DNA from 2 places in the Paenibacillus sp. J22TS3 genome. Region 2 is predicted to be linked to the other one. Evidence: predicted binding sites of a transcription regulator. Region 2 holds the regulator's gene; the other holds the start of a gene.

Region 1 (5,126 bases), on a different contig from region 2:
CTTAATTGTAAAATGATCTTTGATATAGTTGAGAGATTCGGATAGTGCCGTGAAGAATTCACGACCCCGCAGGTCGATTACAAGCGCCACCTTGGCGATTTTCCCGTTGGACTGCTCAATGAGCTCAGCGAACTTAGGGATAAGCACCGGCGGCAAATTGTCTACACAGAAAAAACCGAGATCCTCCAAGCTTCGTACGGCGAGTGATTTCCCCGCACCCGACATGCCTGTAATAATGATCAAGTTCGCAACCGAAGTTTGTTCCTTGTCCGGCATCTGATTTCCCTCCCTCGCAATCTTCTCTATATATTAACCATCTATTCTTCCAACCCTTAGTGCAGGAACAGACCTGCCGCACCAATCATGCCCGCATCGTTGCCGAGAATGGCAGGAACGATATCCACGCCTTCTTGAAGAGGCTCCGGTGTCAATTTGGCATACACACTGCGCACCTCATTGAACAGGATGTCCCCGGCTTTTGATACACCACCGCCAATTATAAAGCGCTGCGGGTTAAGCACTGCGCTTACGGCTGCAAGCGACTTTCCGAGATAGAACGCCGCACGGTTTACAATGCGAATCGCCGCTTCATCCCCGGATTTGGCCGCATCGAACACATCCTTGGCCATGATGTTCTCCACTTGGGACAAGGAGGTTCGGTCGCCGCGCTCAACGGCATCCTTCGCCATCCGGATCACGCCAGTCGCCGAGGAGACGGTTTCCAGACAGCCCATTTTGCCGCATCCACATTGAATCGCTTCCAAGTCAGGAACCACGGATATATGACCAAGCTCACCGGCCAGACCAGCAAAGCCCTGGTAGATTGCGCCATTCACAATAATTCCGCCGCCAACGCCTGTACCGAGCGTATAGCATACACAGTTGCTTACCCCTTTGCCGGCACCGGCCCATACTTCCCCAAGCGCCGCCACGTTGGCATCGTTATCTATACGGACTGGCTTGCCAAGCCGCTGCTCCAGAATGCTGCGGATATGGAGATCCTTCAAACCTACATTCGGCGCAAAAATAATGATCCCGTCGCGAACATTCGTAAATCCGGCAACCCCGGCGCCAACACCCGCAAGCTGATCCCACTCATACGGGGACTGCTCCACAATGAGACGTACATACCGCTCGATGTTGTCAACGACGGCATCCGGACCTTTCTCAACCTCCGTCGGTCCTTCATAAGTATGAAGCAGCTGGCCTTCCTCATTACAGATGCCGACTTTGATTGCTGTTCCGCCCAGATCGACACCAATGTAGATTTGTTCAGACATTTTACAAGCCACCTTTTTCTCTATAAAATAGTTTGCTCCTACGTACCCACTATAAGCGAACCCACAGCTTCGGTCAAGAGAAGAGGGGCTTCCTAAACCCCTTGTCAGCAAGGCTTTTCTAGATGGAGCAGGCTGGTTGGAAACCCTGAATTTCCTGTGAAAATGACAATATAAATGCGCCCATCTCCCAGCATAGGGATCAAGGCGCTCAGCCATGCTTCTGGATATTGCTGTAAATCATTGGCCGGTGGATTCGTTCAGCTCAGCAGCAATAGGCTACTGGGATAAAATTCTCTTCTGTCCTTCCAGCTCGCGAATTGGAGCGATATTCTGGGTAAATTCAAGCGTGCCAAGGTACTGGCCCTCACTGCCGCGTACCGCAAAATACCGGATATAGACAAATTTATCTTTTACCGGAATCCAGAAATCCTCGGCATCCTTCCGTCCGGCTTTGAAATCAGCAAGCAGCTCATTCACGACATGTACGCTTTGGGGCGGATGACAGTTCTGTACGGTGCGGCCAATGACCGCCTTCGTTCTGGCAAAAATCCGTTCCTTGCCGTGCGAGAAATACCGGACCACATCGTTCTCGTCAATAAACGTGAGGTCCACAGGGAGATGGTTCATGACAGCTTCCAGCTGCTGAACCGACAGGATGCCCGTCTCGAACCGGACGAAGCCGCCTGGAACGCCCTCTTCCTCTGCTTCCGCACCTTCTGGAAGCGGTGCCCGCTCGGGCTTCCATTCCTGTTCCGGAGCTGCCAGGCAGAAGCCAATCTGATCGCTCTCTTTGGCGATCTTGACCCATTCATCCTCGGTCAGCTTCTCCAGTGCCATCGGCAGCAAAATGTTCTCTTCCTTAAAGATCATCTCATTCACCTCGGTAATGGTCCGCTCCAGTGAGGTGAGAATATAAGCCAGGTCTTCTCCTGTAGTGTGGGCCGCGAGCAGGGATTTGGTCTCCTTAATCAGCATCCGGATGCCATCGTCTACTCCCCACATCACTTTGGTCGGACCAAAGATGCCGTACTTCTCGAGATAGGGGAACAACAGATTCTCCTTCCGGCTGTAGTGTTTATCGAGGTCCATCAGCAGATTCAAATCCTCCAGCAGCTTCAAGATGACCGCAGGATCGTCCCCCTTCTTCAGCCGATCCACATGCAGCTGAAGCTTGAAGTTGACCAGACGTTCAATCTCCCGATTCTCCATCTTGAATGTATGAACCGGATGGCCCGGCTGCTCCTCAGGCTTCGACGAGCGGTGAATTTCCTCAATGGAGCCCTTGAATATCGCCGTGTGCACCGAGCATAAGCGCTGCACCTCCGTAACCGGAATCCCCTCTTCCTCCATCAAGGAATGCTCCATTGCCGAAATTTCAGCCACAGTCACATCCCCCACCGCTTGCTCAAACCGGGCTTTAACCTCCTCCACACTCTTGCCCTGATGAAGCTCCTTAATAATCTCTTTAAGCATCTCTTGACGTTTGGTTCGTGAGGCAGCTTCTGTCTCCCGGTTATTAATCAGCTCGCTCATTTCAATTTCCCCCTTGGTAATGACTTATACTTTGTCATGCATTGCTCTTATCTCTACACAATCACTTACACAATCACTTCATAACCCTGGGATTCAAAGGCCGCAATAATGTCTGTCAAAGGAATTTTCCGCATGGCCGCTCCCTTTGGAATCGTCATGAACCTGCCTGCGGTCTGCAGCATTCCGGGCTTGGCGATCTGTGCAAATCCAAGGCCCACCATAATGTCTATAATCTCCGGGTCCGCTGTGCACAGATCGAACAGGCTGGACTGGAAATGAACTTGTTTGGTCATAAAGAACTTCCCCCATTTCAGGCGAAGCAGGCGGCATACCGTAGCTTTGCCTGTACCTTGATATAATTGAGAATTTTTCTCAATTCAAAATTAACATGCTTAAGGGGGAGTGCTTGTGATTGTAGTCACAAGGAGCGGACTTTTTTAACATTCTATTGATTTGGAAAGTGATTTGGAAAGTTTGAGGCCCTGAGCCAACCGGTTTACCCCCGCTTGCAGCAAGCTTAGAATGACCTTTTGTGACTACCTTGTTTCTCGCTCCCTGGAACTTCGTGGTATAATGCAGTCAAATTTGCGGCAGAGCCGGAAAGGAACCTGATTGTGGCTATTCATTTGTTATATGTTGAAGATGATCCCGAGATCGGAAGTTGGGTCAGCCAGGACCTGAAGGACCGGGGATACGAGGTAAAGTGGCTGAAGAGCGGGGAAGGCGCCTTGGACGCGGCGGCGGATGCCCACCTGATTATTCTGGATGTCATGCTGCCGGGACTTGACGGATTCACCGTGGGCCAGCGGCTGAAGCGTAATTATCCGCAGACCCCTATTCTTATGCTGTCAGCTCGTTCTTCCATTGACGATAAACTGCAGGGACTCCAATTCGCGGACGACTACCTGACCAAGCCGTTTCATCCGGATGAGCTTACGGCCCGGATTGAAGTGCTGATCCGGCGGAGCGGTTCCCTAAGCGATCTCCCGCTGGAGCTGGGGCATCTTCGCGTCTACGAACGCGAGAACCGGATCGAACACAAGGACACGGGAGAAGAGATTATACTAACCGGCAAGCAGTTCCAAATCTTCATGTATCTGATCCGGCATCTGGGCCAGATTATGACCAAGGAACAAATCTATGAGGCTGTATGGGGGGACCCGTACCTTGATGGCGATAAAACCTTGATGGTCCACATCCGCTATTTGAGAGAGAAGATTGAGCTTGACCCCGCTGAGCCTAAAATCATCGAGACGATCCGGGGAATCGGGTACCGGGTGAGGGCATGAAGTTCCGCAGGTTTCCCAAATTCCGCTCCTCTCTCTTGTCCCGCTACTTCCTTATTGTTCTGGCGGCACTCCTGTTTGTTCCCGTGGTGATTCCACTTAGCTTCCTAGCAACCTGGCTGATGAACAGCGTTGTCACGACCAGCCAGGAGAAAGCCAACCCGAATTATATTAATTCCGGCTATTTGACGGCTAACTGGCATGACGCAGCCAAGCAGCTTGCCGACGCTTCACCGGACAAAATTAATCAGCGCCTTAAGGAATACAAAAAGAAATATCCTTTTGCCACCATCTTCTGGGTGGATCACAGCGGAGAAACGCATCAGCTGCCCCCTGTCTTAAGGAAACTTCCGGTTCAGTGGTCTTTAGAGGATACGATCCAGTACATGAAAAAGGGCGGCAGTGACGACAACTTCTTCACCGTGGTCGCGTTCATCGGAGATTCTCCTAACAAGCGTCAAGGCTTCATGGGGATTGAGGTGCCTCGCTCCTATTTCGTAAGAGGCGCCAACGACAGTTCAAGCTTCAGTCTGTTTGGAATCACACTGCTCCTGCTGTTTGCTTTCTTCGCGGGGCTCTCTTATCTGTTCTTCCGCGATATTCGCAAGCGGCTGCTTACCCTGGAGTCAGCCATGCATTTCCCTGGCGAGGACGGCCTTCCTCAGAAGATCCACACAGGCAAAGCCGATGAGATCGGAATGCTGGAGCAGTCGTTCAATTACATGGTTGACCAGCTTCGGGAGAGCCGCATTCGTGAGGTCGAGGAAGAGCATCTGCGCAAGCGGCTGGTCAGCAATCTCTCCCATGATCTGAGAACTCCGCTGACCGTGATTGGCAGTCACTTGTATTCCCTGAAGAAGGAGAACCTGTCCGAGCAGGGAAGCCAGTCCCTCACCCTGATGCAGGACAAAATGCGTGACCTCGACCATCTGATCGATCACCTTCTCTCCTACAACCTGCTGACCAGCGGCAAATATGCCATCCATCCGAAGTCTCAGGATATTCTCCGGATCGTCAGGGAGAGCGC
Region 2 (5,126 bases):
CGCAAACTGGCTATACGCGAACCAGCCACCAAACAGGACAACCGCAGATATAGCGACAGTAGTAACCAAAGGAACGATACGCAGCTTCTTCAATAGAAGATCCTCCTTATAAAAAATCAACGGATTTCTCCGTCTTTTTGTATACTCAATTATATATCTCAAAAGTACAAGTATTAGTATATCACAGAATATATACTTTTTCTAAGCGAATGTCTGAAAATCTTTGAAATTGTTGGGATATTTCTCACAACGTTCAATAAATAGCCGCAAACCAAACAAGACCTTCCATTCTCATGATGGAAGGTCTTGTTTATTAGAACCTAGGTTTAGAGCTTTATTTTAAAATATACCAATAGCAACCCTCTTAACGATTAGGCAGGGTAAACGTATCCTGTAGAGCCTGCCCATCCGAGAATTTATAGAATCTGTAGTTATAATGATCCTTCTCTTTGTAGAACAATTGATATACATATTCCTTTGCCGTGTCATCCGGGTCTTTGTCATAGATTCCAGGCACGAGCCTAACAATAGTTGCATCTGGCAGCTCAGCTTTCACCTTATTGCGCACCTGCTCCAGAGTAACTCCGTTCTTGGCCAGCTCCTGATGATCCACTTTGCCGTCAACCACCCAAACCACGATATCCTGATTAGAAGTGCTCTTGCCCTCGATGACCCAGCATACGGTATCCCAGACCGACTTGCTTGCATGCTCTACCGAGGCCAGTCCCGCCTGCTGCTTCGCCACAATAATTGCCGCATCCTTCTCTGCCCAGTAATCACTCATGGTATATACATAATAACGCTGTATCCCGAACAGAACTACAAGCACAATGAGAATGGAGAGCAGAATCCATTTCGTCTTTTTCTTCAAGCCTTCACTTCCTTTCTGGCCAGAAGTCTCCGCTTAACGGGAGAGCAGTCCTTCAAAACATGCTTGAGCTTCCCGGCGAATCCGCTCTTCATCCATTGTGATGCAGCTTCCATTCTTCACGACTTGCGCCCCGTTCACCCACACGTGCTTAACATCCTTCGGCCCTGCAGAGTAGACCATGTGGGAAATGAAATCTGTATATGGAACAAAATGCGCTTGATCTGTATCCAAAGCAATGAAATCTGCTTTCATGCCAGCGGCAAGACGGCCAGTGTTCTGAAGATAGACGGACTGTGCGCCATAAATGGTGCCCATCTTGAGCGCCTCATCCGCAGGCACCGCAGTCGGATCACCTGATACGCCTTTATGAATCAACGCGGCGAGCCTCACCTCTTCAAACATATCCAAGTTATTATTGCTGGCTGCTCCATCGGTACCCAAAGAAACGACCACACCAGCCTTCTGAAGATCCATTACACGCGCTACACCGCTTGCCAGCTTAAGATTGCTTCCCGGGTTATGGGAGACGGCCACCTTGTTTCTGGCCAGGATTTCAATCTCTTCGTCGGTAAGATGAACGCCATGGGCTACAATGGATGGACGGGAGAAAAATCCAAGTTTCTCCAAATGGATGGCAGGACGTGTCCCATAATCGTTGATGTTCTGCTGAACTTCCGCAGCCGTCTCCGACATATGCGTATGCAGCGGCAGGTCCAGATCATGTGCCGCCTGGACAAACTTCTCAATAAATGCCGGAGGACATGTGTAAGGGGAGTGCGGCGACATCATGGTAGTGATTCTGCCATCGGCCTGTCCATGCCAGTCTTTGGCGAACTGTACCGCCTCCTCCAGCTTCATCTGCTGCACGTCTTCTGGACACAGCCCTATAGCTCCGCGCATGAGCACCGCGCGCATTCCGGATTCCTGCACCACCTTGGCCACCTGGTCCATGTGGTCGTACATGTCCAGGAAGGTCGTGGTTCCGCCTTTGAGCATCTCCAATACAGACAGGGATGTTCCCCAGTATACATCGTTAGATGTAAACTTGGCCTCCATAGGCCACATCTTCTCTTGAAGCCACGTTTGGAGTTCCATATCATCACCATAACCCCTCAGCAGGGACATTGCCGCATGGCCATGGGTGTTGATCAATCCTGGAGAAAAAAGCAGGCCGCTTCCGTCAAAAGCTTCTGTCTCCTCTTCACCTTCCGGGCAACTCTCTCCAACATATTTAATTACATCATCCTCGATCAGCATATATCCCTTGATCACGGATTGCCCCGGCTCCAATACCACAAAGGTTCCGTTCTTGATCAACCATTTACGACTCATTCCACTCGTCTTCCTTTCCATCCTCCAAATAATAAGCCAAGCTGAGCAGATCGGTAGTGAAATCCGCCGCATGCAGACGTACCCCGGCAGGCACCTTCAGAATAGTCGGGGCGAAGTTAAGTATGGCTTCTATTCCGGCGCTGATCAGCTGATCAGCAACCCGCTGCGCCTCAATATCGGGTACTGTAATAATCCCAATCCGGATATTCAGCCTCTTGACCGTCTCTCCCAATTCCTCAATCGGCTGCACTGTCAATGAGTTGATTTTTTGGCCAATCTTGTGCTCGGAAGCATCAAAGAGGGCCACAATCTTCATGTTATCTTTCAAATACGTATTGTAGTTCGACAAGGCTTGGCCCAGATTACCTGCCCCAACAAGGGCCACGTTAATCTGCTGATCCAAATTCAGGATTTGGCGGATCTTCTCAATCAGATATGAAACATCATAGCCGATTCCCTTACGGCCAAAGTCACCGAAATATGCCAAATCCTTGCGGATTTGTGCCGGATTCAGATCCAGCTTTTGTCCAAGCTCCTGTGAAGAAACGGTCGCAACCTCCCGCAGGCTAAGCTCATTCAGAAAGCGCAGATATACAGGCAATCTGCGCACAACCGCGTCCGATATTTTCTCCGATTTCATCTCTATTTCCCCCTAAATCTAATGAGTCCGGTCAATCGCCGGTGCCTAGCCATTCTGATATTCGGGACACCATTTGCTGTGTGGGCATATGCTCCATCTTTGGCCCCGGCAAAGAATACAGGAAGTACTTCCCATAGTAGGACTCAAGAATCCGCGTATCATAAACAATCACAATTCCGCGGTCCTGTGAGGAGCGGACCAGCCGTCCGAAGCCCTGCTTGAACCGGATCACCGCCTGCGGAACGGACAGCTTCATGAACGGATTCTTCTTCTGCCGCTGAAGCCGCTCACTCTTTGCCTCCACCAGCGGATGATTCGGCGGCTGGAAGGGCAGCCGGACGATCGCCAGGCTTGTCAGCGCATCTCCCGGGATATCCACCCCTTCCCAGAAGCTGCTTGTTCCCAGCAGTACGGAGGCCTGCTGACCTTGGAATCTGCGGGTTAGCTTGGTGCGATTGCCGCTGTCCACGCCTTGTCCGATCACAGTAATGCCTTGCGCGCCAAGCGCCTCCTTCAACGGATCGTAGACCTGGCGCAGCATCCGGTACGAGGTAAACAGGACCAACATACGGCCCTGTGTCGCTACCGCCGCATCAGCGAGCGAGCTCACCAATGTGCTGACAAAGTAGTCATCACCAACACTCCCCTTAACACTAGGGAAGTCTCTTGGAATGACAAGCAGTGCCTGCTCCCGGTATTTAAACGGGGAAGGAAGCATGGAAGTAAGCAGCCGATGCTGATCCGAAGCTTCCTGAAGTCCCAGCTGTTCAATCATGTACTGGAATGATTTGTCCACGGACAGCGTTGCCGAGGTCATAATAACACTTTTCTTTTTGTCAAAGAAATATTCCTTCAGCTGTTGGCTAACTTCAACTGGCACCGCGTAAATCTGCAGAGAACGGCTGCGGTAATGTCCGTTGCCTTCGATCCAATACACGGTCTCTTCGTTGTCCAGCTTCATGAATGAGCGGATATTGTCCCGCTCGGCCACCAAGTCCTTAAATAGACCGCTGATGTCCGTAAGCAAGCTCTCTGACCCATAGCTGTCATCATCATCCTTCAGCTCATTCATCATCCGCTCACCCTTGCGGATGACGCCCCCCATCGTCAGATAGATTTGATTCTCAAGCTCGCTCAGCTCTTCCCAGTTCTTCGGCTTGTTATTCGGCAGGAGCCTAAGCACGAACTGGCCGGGTTCACCGGGAGCTGCATCACTTCGTTCAGGCATCAAGCTGAACAGCTGGTCGCTGAGACGGTCCCAGTTCTCTTTGATCTCCAGCAGTTCCGGATACAAGTTATCAATCACGTTAACCCATTCCAGTGCTTTCTCCGAACCGCTGCTTTGAAGCTGGATGCGGAGATTAGGAAGCTGCCCTGTACGGCTGTCTTTATACAGCCGGGTAAGGGTATGAAGAACGGTGAAATACTTCATATTCATACCAAGGTGCTTGCCAGCCACATCTTCCAGATGATGTGCCTCATCAATCACCAGCCGCTCGTAGGATGGCAGCAGCTGATGCCCGGCCTTCACATCCGTAAACAGTTTGGAATGATTGGTGATCACCACGTCGGCCACTCCAGCTTCATGTTTGGCCTTGTGATAGTAGCATTTACGGAACCAAGGGCAGGAACGGCCCAGACATGAGTCTGATTCACTGGCAACTGTCTCCCAGAAGTCCGCCCCCCGGTTGCCTTGATTCAGCTCTTCATCGTCGCCGATTTCGGTCTGGGTAAGCCAGACGATCATCTGAGCCGCGATCAAGACGTCTTCCTTGGGCGATACAAAGTCTCTTTTATTTATTTTATGTTCAAATTTACGCAGACACAAATAATGCTGTCTGCCCTTGAAGATCGCTGCACGGAATGGAAACGGTACAACCTCGGACAATAACGGAATATCCCGCTCACGTAATTGCTCCTGAAGATTTATGGTATGCGTGCTGACCATAACTTTCTCTTCGGCCTTCACACTATGATAAATCGCAGGAAGCAGGTATCCAAGGGATTTCCCCGTTCCAGTGCCAGCTTCCACAAGCAAATGCTTGTCCTCGTCGAACGCCCGCATTACCTCGTCCAGCATCATATTCTGCGCTTCTCGCTCTTCGAACTGCGGGAGCTTCGCCTTCAGATTCGCACGGACCTGACTCAGGAACTGTTCAAAGGAAACGTCTTCGAGCGGATTGTCCGCCTCCTCGCTCCTCGCCGGCTTGATGTCGATCCAGTCCTCGGTCTTCAAGGCAAACTGCCGGTAGTAGGAATAACCGTCCGCCATGGGCGCGGCAG

Evidence for each region. The regulator Rex, encoded in region 2, represses fermentation and respiration genes when NADH is low (regulators of the CRP and FNR family bind a similar motif). The targets are predictions, from matches to a motif close to TTGTGAAATATTTCACAA.
Region 1: KJS63_RS24215 (DUF1858 domain-containing protein) is a predicted target of Rex. The motif match lies at 3,220-3,237, and genes of this name have one in related genera.

Annotation. Positions count from the first base shown of each region.
Region 1 is NZ_BOSF01000011.1:35,265-40,390, reverse strand. Features, by position in the region: gene rapZ (RNase adapter RapZ) at 1-276, opposite strand, end outside; gene KJS63_RS24225 (ROK family glucokinase) at 333-1,280, opposite strand; gene KJS63_RS24220 (DUF438 domain-containing protein) at 1,557-2,813, opposite strand; gene KJS63_RS24215 (DUF1858 domain-containing protein) at 2,879-3,106, opposite strand; gene KJS63_RS24210 (response regulator transcription factor) at 3,428-4,102, shown strand; gene KJS63_RS24205 (HAMP domain-containing sensor histidine kinase) at 4,099-5,126, shown strand, end outside.
Region 2 is NZ_BOSF01000001.1:370,073-375,198, forward strand. Features, by position in the region: gene KJS63_RS01665 (hypothetical protein) at 1-93, opposite strand, end outside; gene KJS63_RS01670 (cell wall elongation regulator TseB-like domain-containing protein) at 365-871, opposite strand; gene KJS63_RS01675 (amidohydrolase) at 905-2,203, opposite strand; gene KJS63_RS01680 (redox-sensing transcriptional repressor Rex) at 2,193-2,843, opposite strand; gene dinG (ATP-dependent DNA helicase DinG) at 2,875-5,126, opposite strand, start outside.